Regions from separate parts of the Variovorax atrisoli genome, predicted to be linked through region 1. Evidence: riboswitches for the same ligand, from Rfam matches in the RefSeq annotation. Region 1 holds a riboswitch; the other holds the start of a gene.
What was found. A riboswitch is a leader RNA that binds a small molecule or an ion and turns the genes downstream of it on or off. The one in region 1 is predicted to bind cobalamin.
Positions count from the first base shown of each region.

Region 2: it holds a riboswitch for cobalamin, as region 1 does, so the genes downstream of both, FHY06_RS04885 (TonB-dependent receptor domain-containing protein) here and FHY06_RS00265 (TonB-dependent receptor) in region 1, are expected to answer to the same signal.

Region 1 covers NZ_JACIBG010000001.1:41,613-53,442, reverse strand. The annotation lists gene FHY06_RS00275 (energy-coupling factor ABC transporter permease) at 1-344, opposite strand, end outside; gene FHY06_RS00270 (PepSY domain-containing protein) at 418-1,956, opposite strand; gene FHY06_RS00265 (TonB-dependent receptor) at 1,982-4,183, opposite strand; cobalamin riboswitch at 4,316-4,614, opposite strand; gene FHY06_RS00260 (hypothetical protein) at 4,692-4,952, opposite strand; gene FHY06_RS00255 (hypothetical protein) at 5,071-5,475, shown strand; gene ybaL (cation:proton antiporter domain-containing protein) at 5,517-7,220, opposite strand; gene FHY06_RS00245 (dicarboxylate/amino acid:cation symporter) at 7,283-8,626, opposite strand; gene phbB (acetoacetyl-CoA reductase) at 8,752-9,489, opposite strand; gene FHY06_RS00235 (DJ-1/PfpI family protein) at 9,694-10,341, shown strand; gene FHY06_RS00230 (CinA family protein) at 10,338-10,850, shown strand; gene FHY06_RS00225 (tripartite tricarboxylate transporter substrate binding protein BugD) at 10,857-11,830, opposite strand, start outside.
Region 2 covers NZ_JACIBG010000001.1:1,023,256-1,035,085, forward strand. The annotation lists gene FHY06_RS04880 (cobyrinic acid a,c-diamide synthase CobB) at 1-1,058, opposite strand, end outside; gene FHY06_RS04885 (TonB-dependent receptor domain-containing protein) at 1,043-2,959, opposite strand; cobalamin riboswitch at 3,058-3,311, opposite strand; gene FHY06_RS04890 (ClcB-like voltage-gated chloride channel protein) at 3,367-5,088, shown strand; gene FHY06_RS04895 (hypothetical protein) at 5,203-5,427, shown strand; gene FHY06_RS04900 (cell division protein ZapA) at 5,424-5,747, shown strand; gene FHY06_RS04905 (sulfite exporter TauE/SafE family protein) at 6,029-6,856, shown strand; gene FHY06_RS04910 (AraC-like ligand-binding domain-containing protein) at 6,885-7,847, opposite strand; gene FHY06_RS04915 (carbon-nitrogen hydrolase family protein) at 8,031-9,041, shown strand; gene FHY06_RS04920 (phenylacetaldoxime dehydratase family protein) at 9,059-10,132, shown strand; gene FHY06_RS04925 (malonate--CoA ligase) at 10,155-11,693, opposite strand; gene FHY06_RS04930 (enoyl-CoA hydratase/isomerase family protein) at 11,717-11,830, opposite strand, start outside.

The DNA.
Region 1 (11,830 bases):
ACGTTCATGCCGTATTGCGGGATGTCCTGCGGCTCGAAGAACAGGCCCTGGATCAGCAGGCCGCCCGCCAGGCCAATGGCGGCGGGCGCGAGGCCGAACACCAGCAGCAGCGTGGTGCCCAGGATCAGGTGCACCTCCGACACGCCCACAGGGTGGTGCGGAAACACCTCGAAGAAGCAGAACACCAGCGCCACGGCGATGGCGGAGCGCAGCACCAGTGCGGCGGGCCCGTCCTTCATGAGCGTCTGGAACGCGACCTTGCCGGTGTAGGCAAGCGCGGCGGCTGCCGTCGCGTAGCTGAGGAATATCTTGGATCCGTCGACTAGACCTGGTTCGATGTGCATCGAGCACCTCCTGAAATGCACCGCGGTGCGAAAGTTGATTGTTGGTGGATGGGCAGGCTCGCGCAAGCCCCGATCATGAACGCCGCAGCGCAGGCTGCGCGCCCGGCACGGCCGCCGGCTTCGGTTTTCGCCGCAGCCTCCGCCAGCCGATGACGACGCCGCTGGCCGAAGCCACAGCGCCGACGATGGAAAGCAGCCACATCACGAGATCCCAGGCCGGCCGGTACTGGATGAGCCAGGGGAAGTCGAGGCTGTGCGCCGCGTTGAAGAGCCAGCGGCGCAGGCGCGAGCTGGCGTCGCTGCCGCCGGCCACCTGGCCGCTGGAAGGATCGATGTAGATCCAGCTGCGCGCCGGGTCGTCGAACTGCAGGCGCCACACGGGCACGACGCGCTCGCGGTGGTGGCCGTACCAGTGGAAGTCCTCGCGGGTCTGGAGCACCGCTTCGGTGATGTTCGAGCCGGGGCGCAGTCGGGCGGCGGCGCGCAGGACGTCGTCCTTCGCGACGGTGGCCGGTTCGCCGGTGACTGCATCGATCACGCGCACCCGCGCCTTCGCGTCGCGCAGCTGCAGCAGCGGCCTGCCGTCGAACCACAGCAGCGCGGCCTCGCGCGGCGCATCGGCACCCTCGCCTGCCGGCAGCGATGCCGGCGGCCACGGGAACGGCGACCTGCCGGCACCCGTGTAGCTCGCCATCGCCGCCGCATCGCCCGTTCCACGCTGGAACCAGCCATTGGGATTCATCGACAGCCAGCCGCTGACGATCCAGGTCAGCACGAAGAAGCCGCCGACCAGCCCTGCGATGTGGTGCCAGGCCATCCAGCCGCTGTAGGGCGTGACCGCCCCGTTGCGGAAGCGCCGCCGCAGGCGCACCCGGAGGATGCCGATGACGATGCCCGTCACCGCCGAGACGATGCAGGCCGCCGACAGCCACATCACCACGTCGTGCCACAGGGGCGGGTCCGCGCGCAGCGGCGTGAAGTAGATCCAGTGGGGCACCGAGCCCAGCCAGTTCCAGAAGCGTTCGGAGCGCGTGGTGTCGCGCACCACTTCGCCGTTGACCTGCGACACGTAGAGCTCGGTGCCCGCGGCGTCGCCGACTTCGATGCGGTGCAGCGGACGCAGCGGGTTCAGGCCCTGCGGCACGGTCCACTGGTCACGCTCCAGGGTCTCGGCCCAGCGGGCGCCGGCATGGCCGGAAAAATCGCGCGCGATGGCCTCGGCCTGCGCGGCATCGACGGGACCCGGTACGCGGCCGTCGCGGGCCGAGACCGTATGCCGGCCGCCGCGCGCATCGACGATGCGCCAGACGGGGCCGGCGACGGTGCCGCCCTGCATCTCCAGCACCATGCGCCTCGGCGGCTGCGCGTTCGCCTCCTTGGGCAGTGCTTCGAGCGCGGCCGAGGGCGACACCATCCCCCGGTCGAAACGCAGCGGCGAGAGCCCCGCGAGCCGTTCCTCGTCCGTGAGGTTCGGGTACCCCACGTACATCATCACCACGCCCGAGACGAACCACATGACGAACAGCAGGCAGCCGCCGATGCCCAGCCACCGGTGCGTCCAGTAGAGCCAGTGCCGGATGCGCGGCCAGGCGCGGCGCCATGCGGAGGTCATGCGTTCCACCAGACTCCCGGGCCTCTCAGAAGCTGACCAGCGCCGACAGCTCGAAGGAGCGCGGGCGCCCCAGCAGCCACTGGTTGCCGCCATTCGAGAACGACACCGGATAGCGCCGATCAGCCAGGTTGTAGGCGCGCAGCGCGAGCCTGAGCGAGGGGTTCGCCTGCCAGCTCACGCCCGCATCGGCGACCGTGTACGAGCCGATCTTTCGCGAGTTGGCCGCATCGACCTGGCGCGGGCCCACGTAGCGCAGGCCGACGTCGGCCTCCCACTGCGGCAGGAAGCGCCAGGTGAGCCAGAGGTTGGCGGCCTCCTCGGGTACGCCGGTGGGCGTGTTGCCCGCGCGCGAGACCAGCTTGCCGCCGACCAGTTCGTTGAAGTCGTCGTAGCGCGCGCGCAGCTTGGTGGCATTCGCCTCCAGCCGCAGCGTGAAGCTCAGCGCCAGGTCGAGCGTGGCCTCGATGCCTTCGGAAGACTGCTTGCCGACCTGCTGGGTGACGGTCGGATCGATGGCGTCGCGCGACAGCAGCTTGTTCTTGTCGATGCGGTAGGCGGCCACGGTCCAGGCGCCTCGGTTGTCAGCGAGCTGGCGCTTGTAGCCGACCTCGAACTGCCTGCCCGTGCTGAGGTCGAAGGCCGCCTGCGAAGCCGAAGTGGTCACCAGCGAGCCCAGGGGATCGGCCGCGCGCGCCACCTGCGCGTAGAACGACTGCGAGGCGTCCGGTGCGTAGACCACGCCGAGCCGGCCGGTGGCGTACTCGAAGGTCTTGCCGAAGCTGTTGGCGGCGTTCTGCAGGTCGGTGCGTGCGACCTTCGCGTGGTCCCAGCGCAGGCTGCCCACCACCGACCACTGCTCGTCGAAGGCCAGCCTGTCCTCCGCGAAGAAGGCGTAGGTGCTGGTCTTCGTCCTGTAGCGCGGCGTGTAGGCCACGGGCGACGCGTAGTAGCCGGGGCTGAAGACGAAGGGATCGACCACCGATCGGCCGCCGTAGGGCGAGTCGTTGGTGTGCGTGAAGTCGATGCGGTTCACGTCGAAACCCACGAGCACCTGGTTGGCGAGGCCGAACGGCCGGTGCCTGAAGGTGGCGTCGGTGCGATTGCCGATCTGCTCCTGGTCGTGGCCGATCTCCAGGTAGTCGCCGCGCGTCACGCGCCGGGTGGCGGGGCTGTAGGTATAGGTCTCGCTGTTGCGCCAGTGGCGTTTGCTCTCCAGCCGGTAGAGCTGGTTGCGCACCGTCACGGCGTCGCTGGGCGTCCACAGGGTGTCGAGGCGGGTCCACTTGTCGCGGTACTTGATCTCGGCGTCGTCCACGTCGTAGTTCTGGCGCAGCGTCTGGCTGCTGAGGCGGCCGTCGATCAGCGGCACGCCGTAGTAGCGCTGCGGCGACTGGCGGCCCTCGTCGTGCGAGAGCGTAAACTGCAGCTGCGGCGACACGTCCAGCCGCACCGCGGCGCTCACGGCGAGGCTTTCGGCCTCGCCGCGCTGCATGAAGCCGTCGGTGTTGCGCTGGCTGATGTCGAAGCGGTACGAAAGCCTGTCGTCGATCGCCCCGCCGCTGCCGAAGGCCACCTGCCGCGTGGCGTCGGAGCCCAGCGTGACCAGCGCCTCATTGCGGATCGGGCCGCGCGTGGGCTTCTTGGGCACCACGTTGATCGCGCCGCCGATGGCGCCTTCGCCGTACATCACCGAGGCCGCGCCGCGCAGCACCTCGATGCGGTCGGCCGACCAGGTGTCGAAGGGAAAGGTGACGGTGCCCGCGCCCGCGTAGAGGCGCGTGCCGTCGAAGAGCTGCATCACCGAACCGTGACCGAGGAAGCCGCGCGCCACCAGCGCGGTGCCGCCGTTGCCGGGACCGGGCGAGCCGGTGATGCCGGTGGCGCGGGTGACGGCGTCGACCACCGAGACGTCGCCGCGCGCACGGATGGTGTCGCCCGTCAGCACCTCGACGCTGGCCGGTGTTTCGAGCGGCGTGAGGCCGAGACGGCTGCCGGTCTGCGTGGGCTCGTCGATGGCCATGGGCGTATGGCGCTGGGCATCCACCTGAATCGCCCTCAGCGTCTGGCCGTCGGAGGCCTGCGCGAAGACTGCCGCGCACGGTCCCAGGGCGAGGCCCCAGCCCAGCGAAATGCCGGAAAGGCTCGAAAGACCCGAAAAGCGCGGCCGGTGTCGCAGCCGCTTCGGCGACGCGCCCCTGCGATCGCGCTTCGGCGATGCATGACTCATGAAATCTCTCCTCCGGCCTGCGTCCCCGCAGGCTCCTGACCTATGAAGGGCGCGGCGGAAGAGGCGAAGGGGCTGCGGCGGCCCGCGGCGGGCGCGGTAGGCGGCTGGCCCGGACACGCACTCCCGCAGCGTCCGAAGGCGGTTGCGAAGGCCGGTATCCGGGCTTGCGGAGCGCCGCGGCGTGATCTGCGAGAGTCACGCCGCGGCGGAAACCCTCGCCTTCCCACGCCGAAGCGCAGTGGCTGCCCGTGCCGATCGATGAGGCACGAGCCCGAGGGGTTCCAGATCCGCTGACCGTTGCGGGGGCAGCGCAGGAATCGCCGCGCCGGCCGATCTCCGTGGAGAACGACGATGCGGGTTCACCTGCTTCCCGTTTAACCCCGCCGCCATGGATGGCATGTCGTGCGGGGCACCTTCGAACCGTGGTGGTCCGGCCGGGCAGTCGATGAGGCTGCCGCCACCGGAACGGCGGGATTATAGGTAGGGGCCTCCGGTGAGCCCCGCGGGCTCAGGGTGCGGGCCTGCCGTCGGGCCCGAAGAGCCGCCGCATCATCGCCACGCCCGCGACCAGTGCATTCGAATAGGTGGCATAGGGTTCGTGCGCGGCTTCCAGCGGCACGTAGACGTGGGTGGTATCGCCCGGGGCGCCGTCCACCGCCTCCATCAGCACCCAATAGAACTCGCCCGTCTCCAGCTCGTGGACGGTGAGTGCGATGTTCCTGGACGAAGGCATGGAAATGAGGATGACGTTGCTTGCTGACTGCGCCATGAATTGAACAGGCAAGGCAGGCGCGCGGTTGACAGTGCTTTCGGGGTTCTCCTACAGAGCGCCCTGAGAGGGCGGCCTAGCGTCGGACCGATGATCCACACAAGATTCAGGAGGCAGCATGAAGCACTTCACTCTTGAACCGGGCATGCTCTCGAGCATCGGCGGCGCCTTCTATCCCACCGGCTATTCGATGGTGATGTTCCCCGACGCCAAGGACGCCGAGCGCATCGGTCGCGGCCTGATCGAAAAAGGCATGAGCGGCGACGACATCTACCTGATGCCGGCCGAGACCGTGCTGCGCGAGATCGTGCCCACGGTGACGACCGCCGACGACCCACTGCCCTCCGCCGGCACCGATGCGGCCACCGTGCGTGCCTATGCCAAGCTCGCGAAGGAAGGCCACGCCGCCCTGCTCGTCAGGACCGAGGACGGCGCCGCGGCCGAGCAGATGATGGAGCTGGTGCGCACCGTCCCCTACTCCATCGCCCAGCGCTATCGCCCGCTGGTGATCGAAGACCTCTGAAGCGCCCGGGCCGCAAGCCCGGGCGTTCGGGCTTTCGCCGGTCATGCCGGCACGGCCATCGACACTGCGCGCTGGACCACGTCCCTCGCCATCGCCTGGGCGAGTTCATGCTCGCCGAGGAACACGGTGGCCGAGGTTTCCTGCGTGAGCAGGCGAGCCTCCTGCTCGTTGTGGCTGCGGATGACGGTCTGGATCGCCGGGTTGAGCGTGTGCGCCGTTTCCATCATCTGGCGCACGTTCATCGCGTCCGGCGTGGCGACGACCAGCACGCGCGCACGGGCAATATGCGCCTGGATCAGCACCGCCGGGTCGGCCGCATCGCCCCACACGGCGGGCGTACCGGCCTCGCGCAGCTTCTCGACCAGCTCGCGGTTCTGCTCCGCCACCACGTAGGGAATGTCGTTGGCGTCGAGCTCGGCCGCGATGCGGCGCCCGACCCGGCCGTAGCCCACCAGCACCACCTGCCGCGAGAGGTACTTGGCCTCGGTGGTCATCGGCAGCTCGGCCAGCGGGTCTTCTCGCATCTCCAGACCGCGCGCGAACGAGGAATGCGCATGTAGCCATTTCTGCATCGGCGCGATCAGGCTGAACCACAGTGGATTGGTGGCGATGGAAATCAGCGCCCCGGCCAGCACCAGGCTCTGCCCTTCCGCCGGCAGCAGGCCGAGCGACACGCCCAGGCCGGCCAGGATGAAAGAGAACTCGCCGATCTGCGCCAGGCTGGCGCTCACCGTGAGCGCCGTGCCCAGCGGGTAGCGGAACACCAGCACCAGTGCGCAGGCCGCCAGCGACTTGCCCAGCACGATCACCAGCACCACAGCGAGCACCTGCAGCGGCCGGTCGAGCAGCACCGAGGGGTCGAACAGCATGCCGACCGACACGAAGAACAGCACCGCGAAGGCGTCGCGCAGCGGCAATGACTCCTGCGCCGCACGATGGGCGAACTGAGATTCGCGCATGACCATGCCCGCGAAGAAGGCACCCAACGCGAACGACACCCCGAAGAGCGCCGCCGACGCATAGGCGATGCTCACGGCCGCCGCCACCACGCACAGCGTGAACAGCTCGCGCGAGCCGGTGCGCGTGACCTGCCAGAGGATCCACGGGAACACCCGGCGCCCCACCACCAGCATCAACGCCACGAAGCCGCCGACCTGCAGCATCGTGAGGCCCAGCGTCTGCCACAGCGGGTCGGTTCCGCCTGCAGCGCCCTGCACGCCTAGCGTGCCCGCCAGCGGCGGCAGGAGCACCAGCACCAGCACCATCGCGAGGTCTTCCACCACGAGCCAGCCGACCGCGATGCGCCCGGTGAACGAATCGAGGATGCCCAGGCTTTCGAGCGCGCGCAGCAGCACGACCGTGCTCGCCACCGACAGCGCCAGCCCGAACACCAGCGCGGCACCGGGGCTCCAGCCCCACCACATCGCCAGCCCCCCGCCCAGCAGCGTCGCCACCGCGATCTGCGCGAGCGCGCCGGGCAGCGCGATCTTGCGCACCGCCAGCAGGTCGTCGAGGGAGAAATGAAGGCCCACGCCGAACATCAGCAGCATCACGCCGATCTCGGCGAGCTGGGCCGCGATGCCCGCGTCGGCCACGAAGCCCGGGGTGAAGGGGCCGATGATCACGCCCGCCAGCAGGTAGCCGACCAAGGCCGGCAATCGCAGCCGCGCCGCCAGGAATCCAAGCATGAGCGCCAGCCCCAGGCCGGCGGCGATCGTGTTGATGAGGGAGACGCTGTGGGGCATCGTTGCATTTTGCAGGAACGATGCCCGGCCTTTTGGTTCGTCAGGCCATCCGCGGTGCCGCCTCAGCCGGCCATCTTGCCGCTGCGCTCGGCATCGAGCGCCTCGGGCTCCTGTGCCTCCACCCAGGTCTCGTTGTTGAGTCCGGCCTGCAGCCGGGCCTCGTCGAGCTCGTTGGTCCACTTGGCGACCACGATGGTGGCGACGCCGTTGCCGATCAGGTTGGTCAGCGCACGGGCCTCGGACATGAAGCGGTCGATGCCCAGGATGAGCGCCAGCCCCGCCACCGGCACATGGCCCACCGCCGACAGCGTGGCCGCCAGCACGATGAAGCCGCTGCCCGTGACGCCCGCCGCGCCCTTCGAGGTCAGCAGCAGCACCGCAAGCAGCGTGATCTCCTGCGTGAGCGTCATCGGCGTGTTGGTGGCCTGCGCGATGAACACCGCCGCCATCGTCAGGTAGATGGAAGTGCCGTCGAGGTTGAAGGAATAGCCGGTCGGAATGACGAGGCCCACGCAGGTCTTGTTGGCGCCCAGGTTCTCCATCTTCTCCATCATGCGCGGCAGCACCGACTCGCTCGACGAGGTGCCCAGCACGATCAGCAGCTCTTCCTTGATGTACTTGATGAACTTCCAGATGCTGAACCCATGGAAGCGCGCGATGAGCCCGAGCACCACGAAGATGAACAGCAGGCAGGTCAGGTAGAAGGTGCCCATCAGCTTGCCCAGCGAGAACAGGCTGCCCAGCCCGTACTTGCCGATGGTGAAGGCCATGGCGCCGAAGGCGCCGATGGGCGCCAGCTTCATGATGTAGTTGACGATGCCGAAGAGCACGTGCGAGCCCTTCTCGATCACGTCGAACACCAGCGTGCCGCGCCCCCCGAAACGGTGCAGCGCGAAGCCGAACAGCACCGCGATGAGCAGCACCTGCAGGATCTCGCCCTTGGCGAAGGCATCCACGATGGTGTTCGGGATGATGTTCATGATGAAGTCGACCGTGCCGGTCATCTTGCCCGGGCCGGTATAGGCCGCGATGCCCTTGGTGTCGAGCGTGGCCGGGTCGACGTTCATGCCAGCGCCGGGCTTGAGCACGTTCACGAGCACCAGGCCCACGACGAGCGCGATGCTGCTGACGATCTCGAAATACAGCAGCGCGAGGCCGCCGGTCTTGCCGACCTTCTTCATGTCCTCCATGCCGGCGATGCCCACCACCACCGTGCAGAAGATGATCGGCGCGATGATCATCTTGATCAGCTTGATGAAGCCGTCGCCCAGCGGCTTCATCGCCTCGCCCGCGGCCGGATAGAAGTGGCCGAGCAGCACGCCGATGATCACGGCGGTGATCACCTGCACGTAGAGCGAGCGGTACAGCGGGAGCTTTCTGGCGGATGTGCTTGTTGTGCTTTCCATGTTTGCCTCCGGGGGTTGAAAACTGTAGGACGCGCATCCGCGGTTTTCTATCCGTGGAACCCGCATCGTCGAAATGAAAAGACCCGCCGAAGCGGGTCTTGTCGATCAGGTGTAAGTCAGCATGCTTAATGCATGTGCAGGCCGCCGTTGACGGAGAAGTCGGCCCCCGTGCTGTAGCCGCCTTCGTCGGTGGCCAGCCACGAGATGATCGAGGCGATCTCGCTGGGTTCGCCCAGGCGCTTGACCGGGATGGTCGCCACGATCTTGTCGAGCACTTCCTGGCGGATGGCCTTGACCATGTCGGTGCCGATGTAGCCCGGGCTCACGGTGTTGACCGTCACGCCCTTGCTGGCCAGCTCCTGGGCCAGCGCCATGGTGAAGCCGTGCATGCCGGCCTTGGCCGCCGAGTAGTTGGTCTGGCCGGCCTGGCCCTTGGCGCCGTTGACCGAACTGATGTTGATGATTCGGCCCCAGCCCTTTTCAACCATGTCGCCCACCACCTGCTTGGTGACGTTGAACATGCTGTTGAGGTTGGTCTCGATCACTGCGCTCCAGTCCTCGGGGGTCATCTTGAGGAACATGCGGTCCCGGGTGATGCCGGCGTTGTTGACCAGCACGTCGATGGGGCCGTGCGCGGCCTTGGCGGCGGAGAAGGCTTCGACGGTGGATTGCCAGTCGCCGACATTGCCGACCGACGCATGGAACTCGAAGCCTGCGGCTTTCTGTTCGGCCAGCCATTTGGCGTAGTCGCGCGTGGGGCCGCAACCTGCGACCACGGTGAACCCGTCCTTGTACAGACGCTGGCAGATGGCTGTTCCGATGCCACCCATGCCTCCAGTGACATATGCAACTTTCTTGCTCATGAGATTTCCTTTGTGTAATGGCAAAAGCCTGAACGGCCGCCTTCACTCTAGCGAGTTTCAAGCCATGGCCCCTCTCAGGAAAACACTGAGCCAGGCTTGCAACCAGCTGTCACGAAGATTGTCACGAAGCGGCCTCCGTGCTCAGCCTCTATCCTCTCATCCGTGCGTGTCCGCACGAGCCAATCACCCAAGGAGTTCCAAAGTATGAATTTCGGGATCATCGTCTTCCCCGACGTCGAGGAACTCGACTTCGTCGGCCCCTGGGAGATGCTCACCATGTGGAGCAAGCTGGCCGGCGGTCCCGAGCATTGCCTGATCGTGGCCGAGAAGCGCGAGCCGGTGGTCTGCGCCAAGGGCCTGTCGATCAACCCCCACGTCTCCTTCGCCGACTGCCCCCAGCTCGACTGCCTGCTCGTCCCCGGCGGCATGGGCACGCGCCGCGAGGTCGACAACGTCGTCATGACCCGCTTCCTCGCCGACCAGGCGCCCGGATGCACCACGCTGATGTCCGTATGCACCGGCGCCTTCGTGCTGCACGCGGCCGGCCTGCTCTCGGGCAAGACCGCCACCACCCACTGGGGATCGCTCGACCGCCTGCGCGCGCTGGGCGACGTGAAGGTGGTGGAGCAGCGCTTCGTGCAGGACGGCAACGTCTGGACCTCGGCCGGGGTATCGGCCGGTACCGACCTGATGCTGGCCTACATCGCCCACACCGCGGGCGAGGAAGCCGCCGCCAAGGTACAGCTGCAGTCCGAGTACTACCCCGCGGACACCATCTACGGAAGCACCGCCAGCCACGAGCGCGCGCCGGCCTATGTGAAGCGGCCCGGTCCCCGCTTCCAGGCCCGATGAACGCGCCCTCCTTGCCCGAGCCGCTCCCGGTACTCGCTGCACGGGTGGGCGAAGCGCTGCGCGCGCGGGGGCAGACCGTGGCGGTGGTCGAGTCCTCGGCAGGCGGACTGGTGTCTGCCGCCCTGCTCGCCATCGCGGGCGCCTCGGCCTACTTCAAGGGCGGTGCGGTCGTCTATTCGAGGCGCGCGGGCCGCGCGCTGCTGAACCTGACCGCCGAAGACATGGCCGGCCTGCGCGGCGAGACCGAGCCCTACGCCCGGCTCGTCGCGGGCCGGGTGCGCGACACCCACCACTCGGCCTGGGGCATCGCCGAAAGCGGAGCGGCCGGCCCCTCGCCCAGCCCTTACGGCGACGTGCCCGGGCGGGTATGCCTGGCGATCGTCGGCCCCGTCACCGTGAGCCGCACCGTCGAGACCGGCAATGCCGACCGCCCCGCGAACATGGACCTGTTCGCGCGGCACCTGCTCGCGCTGTTCGACGAAACACTGCGCGCCCGGTCGGTCGATTGAAGAACCTCAGTCCGCCTGCACGCCCGCCGCGCGGATCACCTTGCCCCACTTGGCCACCTCCGCCGCGAGGTGCGAGCGAAGGCTCTCGGGTGTCTGCTTCTCTACCGGCACGATCTCCGAGCTGAGTTCGGCCAGGCGGTTCTTCACCATGTCGTCCTGCAGCCCGGCGCGCAGGGCGGCGTTGAGCTTCTCGATCACCGCGGGCGGCGTGCCCTTGGGCGCATAGATGCCGTGCCACACGCGCACGTCGAAGCCTTTGAGGCCCTGCTCGTCCAGCGTCGGGATGTTGGGCAGGCTCGACAGCCGCTGCGGCGTGGTCACGCCGAACACCTTCACCCGGTTGCCGTCCTTGATGACGGGCGCGGTCTGCGTGGTCTGGTCGCACAGCAGGTCGACCTGCCCGCCCATCAGGTCGTTGAGCGCCGGCCCCGCCCCCTTGTAGGGCACGGTGGTCAGCTGCACACCGATCTGGTTCATGAACAGCAGCCCGCACAGCTGCGACACCGCGCCCACGCCCGCGTTGGCCAGCGTCACCTTGTCCTTGTTGGCCTTCACGTAGGCCAGCAGCTCCTGGTAGTTGTTGGCCGGGAAGTCCTTGCGCGACAGCAGCGTCATCGGCACGTCGAGCACCTGGCCGACGTACTCGAAGTCCTTGAGCGGGTCGTAGTTGAGCTTCTTGTAGAGCGCGGGCGCGGTGGCCATGCCCATGTGGTGGATCAGGATGGTGTAGCCGTTGGGCGCCGCCTTCGCCACACGCGCGGGTGCGATGGTGCCGCCCGCGCCCACGGTGTTCTCCACGATCACAGGCTGACCCAGCGACTTGCCCATGGGAATGGCCAGCATGCGCGCCACCACGTCGGTCGGGCCGCCGGCCGAGTACGGCACGACCATCGTCACCGGCTTGTCGGGCCATGCCGCCTGTGCCGAAGCCGGCGCCTGGAAGGCGAGCAGGCAGGCGCCAGCGGAGGCGGCGATCAGGG
Region 2 (11,830 bases), 980 kb from region 1:
TCGAACAGCGCCATCATCCCGCCGCACTCGGCCCACACCGGCTTGCCGGCGGCGACGTGCGCAGCGAGCGATTCGCGCAGCGCCGTGCGGGCCGACAGCGCCGGAGCATGCAGCTCCGGGTAGCCGCCGGGCAGCCAGACGGCGTCGCACCGCGGCAAGGCGTCGCCTGCGAGCGGCGAGAAGAAGCTCAGCTCGGCACCGAGCGCCCCGAGCACATCGAGGTTTGCCGGATAGATGAACGAGAACGCTGCATCGCGTGCGATCGCGATGGTGCGGCCCGCGAGCAATGGCGGCACGGCTCGTGCCTCGTCGGATGCAAGGGCCTCGAAGCGCACCTGCGGCAGCTCGCCGACGGGCATGCGGCCCAGCGGCGCGTCGGCCAGCACGTCGGCGGCCGCATCGAGCCGCGACATCGCATCGCCCAGCTCCGTGGCGGCCACCAGGCCCAGGTGCCGTTCCGGCAGCGTGAAGCGGGCGTCGCGCGGCAAGGCGCCCAGCCATTGCGAAGGGTCGCGCAGCGCCTCCTGCAGCATGGCGCCGTGCCGTTCGCTGGCCACCCGGTTCGCCAGCACGCCGGCCCAAGGCAGCCCGTCGCGGAAGTTCTGCAGCCCGTAGGCCAGCGCGCCGAAGGTGCCGGCCATGGCCTGCGCGTCGATCACCGCCAGCACCGGCACGCCGAAGCGCTGCGCAAGGTCGGCGGCGCTGGGATTGCCGTCGAAGAGACCCATCACGCCCTCGATGACCAGCAGGTCGCTCTCGACGGCCGCCTCGTGCAGGCGCGCGCGGCAGTCGGCCTCGCCCGTCATCCAGAGGTCGAGGGAATGCACAGGTGCGCCGGTGGCGAGCGCCAGCCAGTGGGGATCGAGGAAGTCGGGCCCGCACTTGAAGGCGCGGACTCGCCGGCCCTGGCGCGCGTGCAGCCGGGCCAGCGCGGCCGCGACCGTTGTCTTTCCCTGCCCCGAGGCCGGGGCGGCCACCAGCACGGCGGCGCAGGAGGCCGCCGCGGCACCGGCGGCGCCGCCCGGCTGGAGTGCTTGGCTGCTTAGTGAGGCGTCCACTTGAGACCGACGTAGGCGGTACGGCCGGCATTGGCGTACAGCCGCGCGAACTGGTAGTCCTTGTTGCCCACATTGTCGACGCGCGCGACGAGGTTGATGTCGCGCGTGAGCTGGGTGGTGGCCGACAGGTTCAGCACGGTGTAGCCGCCGAGCTTCACGCTGTTGGCGGCGTCGTCGTAGCGGCGGCTGGAGGTCTGCACCTCCGCGCCCAGCGTCCAGCCCGCGATGCGCCAGTCGGCGCCCAGGGTGGCGTGGCGCTGCGCGCGGCGCGCGAGCAGGTTGTGGGTGGCGAGGTCGCGCGGATCCTGGAAGTCGAGGGAGCCGCGTAGCGTGACGTCGCCGATGCGGTGGCTGCCCGAGAGCGTGACGCCCTGGTAGCGAGCGCGGGCGGTGCTGGAGTAGCAGCCGAACGACGAAGCACAGCCCTTGGCCGAGCCGTCGAAAACGATCAGGTTCTGCACGCGGTTGGCGTATGCCACCACGCCCAGCTGGGTCGCGCCCTCGGTGTACTGCAGGCCCAGCTCGAGGTTGCGGCTCGATTCGGGCTTGAGCGTGGCCAGGCCGTATTCGCTGAAGCGCTGGTACAGCGTGGGCACGCGGAAGGCGGTGCCTGCCGAGGCCGTGAAGCGCAGCGACGGCGTGATGGCGTAGCCGTAGGCCGCGCTGCCGGTGGTCTTGCCGCCGAATTCGCTGTCCTTGTCGTGGCGCACGTGCAGTTGCAGCGAGTGCGGGCCCTGCACGAAGCCGTAGCCGAGCGAGATCGCGTCCTGCGAGCGGTCGCGCGCGAGCAGCTTCGAGGTGGTGGTGGGCGCGTTCTCCAGGGCGTCCTCGCGGCGCTCCAGCGTGGCGGTGACGAGGTGCGGGCCGAAGCGGAATTCGTTCTGGAAGAGGTAGCCGCGCAGGCGGGTCTCGGTACGGTAGAACGACGGCTGGGTCTTGTAGACCTGCTGCGAGTCGGTCACCTGCACGCGGGTGCTGTAGACGTCGTTCCACTTGGCCGACCAGCTCAGGCCGGCGGTCTGCAGCTTGTTGCTCGAAATGTCGTTGGCGAACAGGAACGGCAGCTTGGTCCTGTAGGACACAGTTGCGTCGTAGCCGGCCTTGATGTCGCTGGAAAGCAGCGTGGCCTCGATGCGCTGGTCGGGCGTGATCTGGAAGCCCAGCTTCGCGTTGCCCGAAGTACTGTTGTAGCCGTCGCGGTCGGGGCTGGTGAAGCCGTCCTTGGTCACGTTGCGCTTGCTCACGGGCTGCACGTTGTAGCCCTTGCTCTCTTCATGCGCCACGCCGAAGGAGTAGTCGAAGAGGCCTGACTTGCCGCTCACGCCGCCTTCGATCCTGCGCAGCCCCTTGCTGCCGAAGCCGATGCCGGCGTAGGGCGACACGCCCTCTTCTCCTCGCCTGGTGAAGAGCTGGATCACGCCGCCCACGGCGTCGGAGCCGTAGACCGCGGCGGCCGGCCCGCGCAGCACCTCGATGCGGTCGATCTGCGACAGCGGAATGCCTTCCCAGCCGGCGCCGCCGGTCGATTGCGAATCGATGCGCACGCCGTCGAGGTAGACGGCGGTGAAGCGCGTCTCGGCGCCGCGGATGAAGAGGCTGGTGGTGTTGCCCACGCCGCCGGAGCGCGAGATCTCGATGCCGGGCAGGCGCGAAAGCAGGTCGGCCACGCCGGTCGCACCGCTGCGCTCGATGGTCTCGCTGTCGACGACGGAGACGTCTCCCACGAGCTCCGACAACGCCTGAGGCGTGCGGTTGGCCGTGACCACCGTCTCGCGCAGGGTGGAAGCCTCCTGCGCATGGGCCATGCCGCCGAAGGCGGAAACCAGCGCCAGCGGCAGGCAGGCGTGGCGGAAGCGGCGCGCAGGAGCGCTACCGCGGAAAGAGCAAACACGGGAAATCATGAATCAAGCGAACGAACGTCAATACCCCTGGCCGGCCTCCCCGCCGGCGCCTGGGCGCAATGGCCGCGCATGCGTTCGTCATTCGATCCTCGACGCATGCGGCAGCCGCCTCGTTGGCCGGTATCCGGGCTGGCAGAACGACGCCTTGCCGCCTTCCCAGGCGCCTGTTTCAGGGCGCCCAGTGGCTCGATGGAAAGGTGTTGGCGCCTTGCGGCGCCGTCTGCTTGACCGTTGCGGGGGCAGCGCAGGCGGCTTCGGCCTTGTTCCGGTGCGAACCGGGGCTTCCACTCCTGCTTCCCGTTGAACTGCGCCGTGCGAACCACGGCGCGAGCACCAACGGGCGGAATTCTATGTCCTGCCATGCACCTCTTAAGTCGAAAGTTGCGGCCCCGCTACCATCGACGACCATGATGCGGCCCGCCTCGATCTTCCTGAACCTGCGTTCGGCGCTGCAGCGGCTCTTCGGTGTCTCGGGCTGGCAGTCGATGCTTCTGTGGTCGATCGTGGCCGGACTGCTCGGCACGCTGGCGACCGAACTCTTCCGCGCCGCGCTCCTCGCCTTCGAGCACCTGGTGCTCGGCCCCGGCCAGGGGCTGGTCGCCATGGCGAAGCAGCTGCCATGGTGGGCGCGCATCGCCTGCCCCACCCTGGGCGGGCTGGTGGCGGGGCTGCTGCTGGTGCTCGCCAGGCGCGTGGCTTCGCGCAGCGCCACGTCGGACTACATGGAAGCCATCGTGCTCGGCGACGGGCGCATTCCGGTGGCGCAGACGCTGGCGCGCAGCGCGTCGTCGCTGATGAGCATCGGCACTGGCGGCTCGATCGGGCGGGAGGGCTCGATGGTGCAGCTGGCGGCGCTGGCCTCCTCGCTGCTCGGGCGGGTGTTCCGCTTTCCGGCCGAACGGCTGCGGCTGCTGGTGGCCTGCGGCGCGGCGGCCGGCCTCACGGCCGCCTACAACGCGCCCATCGCGGGCGCCTTCTTCGTCGCGGAGATCGTCCTGGGCTCCATCGCGATGGAGAGCGTGGGTCCGATCATCATCGCGTCGGTGGTGGCCAACGTCGCGATGCGGGCGCTGCCGGGCTACCAGCCGCCTTACAAGATGCCGCCGTTCCCGGAGATCCACGGCACCGAGGTCGTGCTGTTCTGCGTGCTCGGCGTGCTGCTGGGCTTCGCGGCGGTGGGCTTCCTGCGCGCGCTGCAGGGCAGCCGGGCGCTGTTCTCGCGGCTGCCGCTCGCGCTGCCGTGGAGGCTGGCGCTGGGCGGGCTCGTCATGGGTGCGGTGTCGGTGCCGATGCCGGAGGTCTGGGGCAACGGCTACAGCGTGGTGAATTCGGTGCTGCACACGCCATGGGCATGGACGCTGATCGCGCTGGTGCTGCTCGCCAAGGCGGTCGCGACGATGGCGACGGCCGGTTCGGGCGCCGTGGGCGGCGTGTTCACGCCGGCGCTCTTCTTCGGCTGCATGATCGGCGCGCTCTTCGGCCAGGGCGTGCAGGCGCTGTGGCCGGCGGCGAGCTCGGCGCCGTTCGCCTATGCCATCGTCGGCATGGGCGCTTTCCTGGCGGGCGCCACGCAGGCACCGCTGATGGCGATATTGATGATCTTCGAGATGACGCTGAGCTACCAGGTCATGCTGCCGCTGATGGCTGCGAGCGTCATCGCGTACTTCGTGGCGCGCTCGGCCAACGCGGGCTCGATGTACGAGATCACGCTGCATCGCAACGCCCAGCGCGACGACCAGATGCGCCTGCGCGGGCTGCACATGCGCGACCTGGTGCAGCCGGCCGAGACCGTGGTCGGCCCGCAGGCGGACCGCGAGGCGATGAGCAGGCTCTTCCTGCAGTACCCCGTCAAGTACCTGTACGTGGTGGACGCGGACAACCGCTACCTCGGGGTGGTGCCGCTCTCGTCGCTCGGTACCGCGCCGCAGGAGACGACGGCAGGCGCCCTGCTCTCGCAGGCGATCCAGCCGGTCACTGCCGATACCGGTCTCGGCGAGGCGCTGCAGCGCTTCCTCGACCACCTGGGCGAGCGGCTTCCGCTGATCGAGAGCGCCGCCAACCCGGTGTTGCTGGGCGTGGTCGCCAAGAGCGCGCTGCTTGCCACCTACGTGCGGCTGAGCGAGGCCTGAAGCGACTCGCGAGGGGTTTGATCGGCGGGCGGCAAAGCCGCAGAATCCGGGCACGCCGGGCGCCGCGTCCGGCCTCGGCAGGACCGCCTCCCCGGGAAACTACAATCGCCAACCATGCCCGCCTCCAGCCCCATCGACCAGATCGCCGAGCGCGTCGAACGACTGCTCGTGCGTCACGAAGAGGTGCAGCGCACCAACGCGCTGCTGCAGGAACAGGTCGATGCGCTCACGCGCGAACGCGACGCACTGAAGTCGCGGCTCGTCGCGGCCCGCACCCGCCTCGACGCCCTGCTCGAACGGCTGCCGGCTGAACCACCTTCCGAAGACTCCCCCGCATGAAGCAGATTGAAGTACAGATCATGGGACAGAGCTATCTGCTCGGCTGTCCCGACGGAGGCGAGGCGCAGCTGCGCGAAGCCGTCGAACGCGTGGATGCCGCCATGTGCAAGATCCGCGATGCGGGAAAGGTCAAGGCCCGCGACCGCATCGCGGTACTGGCCTCGCTGAACCTGGCGTTCGACCTCGCCGCGCAACAGGCAGCCGCCAGCGCGCCCGCCGCACCGGCGGCGCCAGCCGATACCACAGACACCGACCCGAAGGCCGCCCACCTCATTCAAAGACTCGATCAGGCCCTGGCGGGCGATGGACATTTGCTCTGAGCGGGTTCCGCCGGCAGGGTTGCAGCGGTAAAATCCGAACTGTCTGCGGTGCGCGTTGGGCTTTATACGTCCTTGTTCCAATGCTCTACGGAGCCGGGCTTGGTAAATCGCTCGACGGGTGTGATCATCTCGCGTCAGATGAACCCGAAGTCCTGCTGCCCTCGCCCACCTGAACCCCGGTTCAGGATGCGAGTCCGGCGCCCACTTGCAGACACCTAATTCCGCTACGGCCCCCTGCATACGCTGCTCGGGGCCGTTGCTTTTTGCGATACAGAATCTCCGTGAACGTCTCCAGCCTGCTCGATCCCCTCCTCATCGTCGAACTCGCCGCCCTCGGGCTCGGCACCGGTTTCCTCGCAGGCCTGCTGGGCATCGGCGGCGGCATGCTGATGGTGCCGTTCATCACGATCATCATGGGCCACCGCGGCGTGCCGGCCGACCTCTCGGTGAAGATGGCCATCGCGACCTCGATGGCGACCATCATCTTCACCTCGGTGTCGAGCGTGCGCGCGCACCACAAGCGCGGCGCGGTGCGCTGGGAGATCGTGCGGCGCCTCGCGCCCGGCATCGTCATCGGCAGCCTGGTGGGCAGTCTCGGCGTGTTCGCGCTGCTCAAGGGCACGGCGCTGGCGATCTTCTTCGCGCTCTTCGTGGGCTTCTCGGCCACGCAGATGTTCCTCGACAAGAAGCCCGCGCCCACGCGGCAGATGCCGGGCACTGGCGGCCAGCTCGCCGCGGGCGGTGCCATCGGCTTCATCTCGGGCCTGGTGGGTGCCGGCGGCGGCTTCATCAGCGTGCCGTTCATGACGTGGTGCAACGTGTCGATCCACAACGCGGTGGCGACCAGCGCGGCGCTGGGCTTCCCGATCGCGGTGGCGAACGTGCTGGGCTATGCGGTCAGCGGGCAGTCGGTGCAGGGCCTGCCGGCCGGCTCCTTCGGCTACATCTGGCTGCCCGCGCTCGCGGTGATCGCGCTGTGCAGCGTGCTGACGGCGCCCCTGGGCGCGAAGGCCGCGCACAGCCTGCCGGTGAAGAAGCTCAAGCGCGTGTTCGCGAGCATCCTCTACCTGCTGGCGGCCTACATGCTCTGGAAGGGCCTGCACGGCTGATCGATGCTCCGGCGGCCTCCTGCCGAGGCTACTGGATCCGCTGCTGCCGCCATTCGCGCGGCGAGCAGCCGAAACGCTCCTTGAACGCGCGGCTGAAATGCGCCGCGTCGTTGAATCCCCTGCCGTAGGCGATGTCGGCCACCGGCCGGCCCGCGAGGCGCGGCTCCAGCAGGTCGCGGCTGCAGGCCTCCAGCCGGCGCTCCCAGATGTATTGCGACGGCGTGAGCGGCTCGCTCCTGAACACGCGGTGGATGTGGCTGACCGACACGCCCAGCTCCGCGGCCAGCGTGCTCACCGAAAGCGAAGGCTCCGCAAGCTGCTCGTCGATGCGCCGCTTGACCCGCGCGAGGTGGTACGCCGTGAGGTTGCTCAGCGAGGGCGCGCTCGCCGCAGGCAGCGTCTGCAGTCCGGCCACCAGGATGTTCTGAACGCCGTTGGCCACCGCGAGGGCCGAGGCCGGCTGCAGCGTGTCGATGTCCTCGCGCAGCGTGCGGATCATTCCCAGCAGCAGGTGCCCGGCGCCCTCGCGGCCCGAAACGGTGGTGGCCGTGAGCGCCTGCGTATCGCGCAGCTCGCTGCGCAGGCGCTCGCCGGGCAGCTTGAGCACGATCTGCTCGAATGATTCGTCGAACAGCAGCTGGTAGGGCCGCGTGCTGTCGTACAGCGCGAAGTCGCCGGCCGACAGCACCGCGTCGCGCCCGTCCTGCCGCACCACGCCCCGGCCGCGCGCCTGGATGCTCACGAGGAAGTAGTCGTCGCTCGAATGCGAGATGTGTCCCGGCGTGCGCATCACCTTCTGCGGGCTCGAGGTGACGACCGACACGTCGAGCCCCGGCAGCGTGTGCTGGCGGATGCTGCCCTCGAAATCGCCCGAATCGCCCTCGCGCGCCGGGTCGCAGCCCAGCTGCACGTAGACGTTGCAGATCATGTCGGTCCAGTAGGCGAGCCGCTGGTCGCGCGGGACGGCGTCGGTACTGAGCAGCTGGGTCATCGGGATTCCTCGGAAGGCCTCAGGGGCAGCGAACGGATGCAACGCTGGAACAAGAACGCCGCCAAACCGGGTCAAGGCGTTCAGGCGGCGCGAATCTACGCTTCAAGCAACCCGCATGCCACAGCGCAAACCCGGTGCCTGCGGTCCACGCCCCGTTACTTCGATTGCATCTGGAGAACTTTCATGCCGACCACCGTCCATCCCAAGCTGCGCGTTGCCGCAGTGCAGGCCGCCCCCGTGTTCCTCGACCTCGACGGCACCATCGAGAAGACCATCGACCTCATGGCGCAGGCCGCGAAACAGGGGGTGAAGCTCATCGCCTTTCCCGAGACCTGGGTGCCCGGCTACCCGTGGTGGATCTGGCTCGATTCGCCGGCCTGGGGCATGCAGTTCGTGCAGCGCTACCACGACAACTCGCTGGTCGTCGGCTCGGCCGAGTTCGAGCGCGTCGCGCAGGCGGCGCGCAGGCTCGGCATCTGGGTGTCGCTCGGCTACAGCGAGAAGGCGGCCGGCAGCCTCTACATCGCGCAGGCGCTCATCGACGACCAGGGCCGCACCGTGCAGACGCGGCGCAAGCTCAAGCCCACGCACGTGGAGCGCACGGTGTTCGGCGAGGGCGACGGCTCCGACCTCGCCGTGGTCGAGACACCACTGGGCAACATCGGCTCGCTCTCGTGCTGGGAGCATCTGCAGCCGCTGAGCAAGTACGCGATGTATTCGCAGACCGAGCAGATCCACTGCGGCGCATGGCCGAGCTTCTCGCTGTACCGCGGCGCGGCCTACGCGCTGGGGCCCGAGGTCAACAACGCCGCGAGCCAGGTCTACGCCGCCGAGGGCCAGTGCTTCGTGATCGCGCCCTGCGCCACCGTGTCGAAGGCCATGAGCGAGCTGATGTGCACCGACGCCGGCAAGCAGCAGATGCTGCGCATCGGCGGCGGCTACGCGCGCATCTACGCGCCCGACGGTTCGCCGCTGGGCACCCCGCTGGCGGAAGACGAGGAAGGCCTGGTCGTCGCCGACATCGACCTCGGCATGATCTCGCTCGCCAAGGCCGCCGCCGACCCCAGCGGCCACTACTCGCGGCCCGACGTCACGCAACTGCTGCTCAACAAGACGCGCCGCGAGCCTGTCGTGGTGCAGCATGCGACGTCGCCTGAGCCCGAAGCCGGCATGCCCGAGCCCGTCGCGGCCTGAACCCTCGGAGGCAAGCCATGGAATCCGCCATCGACGCGCACCTGAGGTGCCCCCGCACGCGCCACCGTCGCGTGGAAGACGACTACGTGCCGCCCTACCCCGTGTGGTCTGCCCGCGCCCCGGTATCGGTGAAGCAGGTCGTGATGGGCTACTTCGGCGTGCAGTCGCGAGGCCCCGAGATGCAGGGCCGCGCCTGCGCGGCGCTGATGAAGATCGCGCGCGACTTCGCCCTGCCCGACGGCCCCGGCCATCACGACCTCACGCACTACGTCGACGCGCAGGGCTTCGACAACATGATCGCCATCGCCTACTGGAGCGACCTCGCCGCCTACGCACGCTGGTGCGCGACGCCGGCCATCGACGCCTGGTGGCGCTCCGACGAGCGCCTCAGGGAAGGCCTCGGCTACTTCCGCGAGATCGCCTCGCCCCGCGTCGAGCACTTCGAGACCATGTTCAACACGCCCGACCGCTTCGAGGGCGTCGGCGTGGTGATGGGCGGCGTCAGCGGCGAGCTGCAGGAGCACGGCTACTGGGGTTCGATGCGCGACCGCATTCCGCTGTCGCAGACCGATGCGATGGCGCCCTCGGGCGTGCGGGCGGTGATCGCGGGCGCACCGGCTCCGGGGCAGCGCGTGCGCATCGCAGGGCACGAGAACATCGCGATGATCCGCTCCGGCCAGGAGTGGACCGACACCACCGGGCAGGAACGCAGGCTCTATCTCGAGGACATGGAGCCCGTGCTGCGCGAGGGCATGGACTTCCTGCGCGACCAGGGCCTGCCCATCGGCTGCTACAGCAACCGCTACATGAGCCACCTCGACGCACTGGGCGCACCGCTGCAGAAGTCCTTCGGGCTGAGCTACTGGCGCTCGCTGACCGACATGGAGCGCTGGGCCGAGTCGCATCCCACGCACGTCGCGATCTTCGGCAGCTTCATGCGCTATGTACAGGCGCTGAACTTCCGGCTGCAGCTGCGCGTGTACCACGAGGTGTCGGTGCTCAAGGCCGACGAGCAGAGCTACGAGTACGTCAACTGCCACGCGGGCAGCGGGCTGATGAACGGACTCGAGCCAGCGACCGCCGGGGCCTGACCCGACGGCTCAGGCCGCGGGCTCAGGCTGCGAACAGCCCCTTGTGCTCGGTACGCAGCAGCGCCTTCTGCACCTTGCCCATGGCGTTGCGCGGCAGCTCGGGCACCACGAAGCAGCGCTTGGGGATCTTGAAGTTGGCAAGCTTCGACTTGAGCTCCGCCACGATGGCATCGCCGTCGAGCGCCGCGCCCGCCTTCGGGATGACGATGGCCACGCCCACCTCGCCGAAGTCGGGGTGCGGCACGCCGACGACGGCGCTTTCGGCCACGCCCGCCATCTCGTTGATGTAGCCCTCGATCTCGGCCGGATACACGTTGTAGCCGCCGCTGATGATCAGGTCCTTGCTGCGCCCGACGATGGTGATGTAGCCCCGGCCGTCGATCTTGCCCACGTCGCCGGTCTTGAAGAAGCCGTCGGCGGTGAACTCCTCCTTCGTCTTCTCGGGCATGCGCCAGTAGCCCGCGAACACGTTGGGGCCGCTGACCTCGATGTTGCCGATCTCGTCGGTGGTGCAGTCGCGGCCGCCGTCGTCGCGCACGCGCAGCTGCACGCCAGGCAGCGCGAAGCCCACGGTGCCGCCGCGGCGCTCGCCCTGCTCCGGCCGGTAGGGGTTGGAGGTGAGCATGACCGTCTCGCTCATGCCGTAGCGCTCCAGGATGGTGTGGCCGGTGCGCTCGCGCCATTCGTCGAAGGTCTCGATGAGCAGCGGCGCCGAGCCCGCGATGAACAGGCGCATGTTGCGCACCGCCTCGCGCGTGAGCCCCGGCTCGGCCAGCAGGCGCACGTACAGCGTGGGCACGCCCATGAACACGGTGGCCTCGGGCAGCTTCTGCACGACGCGCTTCGGATCGAACTTCGCGAACCACAGGATCTTGCTGCCGTTGAGCAGCGCGCCGTGCAGCGCGACGAACAGGCCGTGCACGTGGAAGATGGGCAGCGCGTGGATCAGCACATCGCCTTCGGTCCAGCCCCAGTAGTCCTTCAGCACCTCGGCGTTCGACAGCAGGTTGCCGTGCGTGAGCATCGCGCCCTTGCTGCGGCCGGTGGTGCCGCTGGTGTAGAGGATGGCTGCCATGTCGTCGGCCTTGCGCTGCGCGGGCACGTGCTGGTCGCTGCACTGCGCGGCCACGTCGAGCAGCGTGCCGGTGCGGTCGTCGTCCAGCGTGAAGACGTGCTTCGTGCCCGCCGCGGTGGCGATGGGCGCGACCCACGAGGCGTTGCGGCTGGTACACACCACCACGGCCGGCTCGGCGTTGCCGATGAAGTATTCGATCTCTGCGCTCTGGTAGGCGGTGTTCAGAGGCAGGAACACGTAGCCCGCGCGCAGCGTGGCGAGGTACAGCAGCATCGCCTCGACCGACTTCTCGACCTGCACCGCGATGCGCGCGCCCTTCTCCAGCTTCAGAGCGTCGAGCAGGTTGGCGATCATGGCGCTGGCGCGTTCGAGGTCGCGCCAGGAATAGAACAGGCCGCTGTCGGTTTCGACGGCGATGCCGTCGAGGTCGGCGGGGAATGCCGCGCGCAGGGCGGCGAACAGATTGGCGTTGGCGGACTTCTTCATTCGGACGATTGCTTGGCTTGGCTTCAGAAATTCGGGGTGCGCTTGGCAAGGAAAGCGGCGATGCCCTCGCGGTGTTCCGCGGAATCGGCGTAATCGTAGGCGGTGGCCAGCAGGCCGTGGGCCGAAGGTGCGCCGGC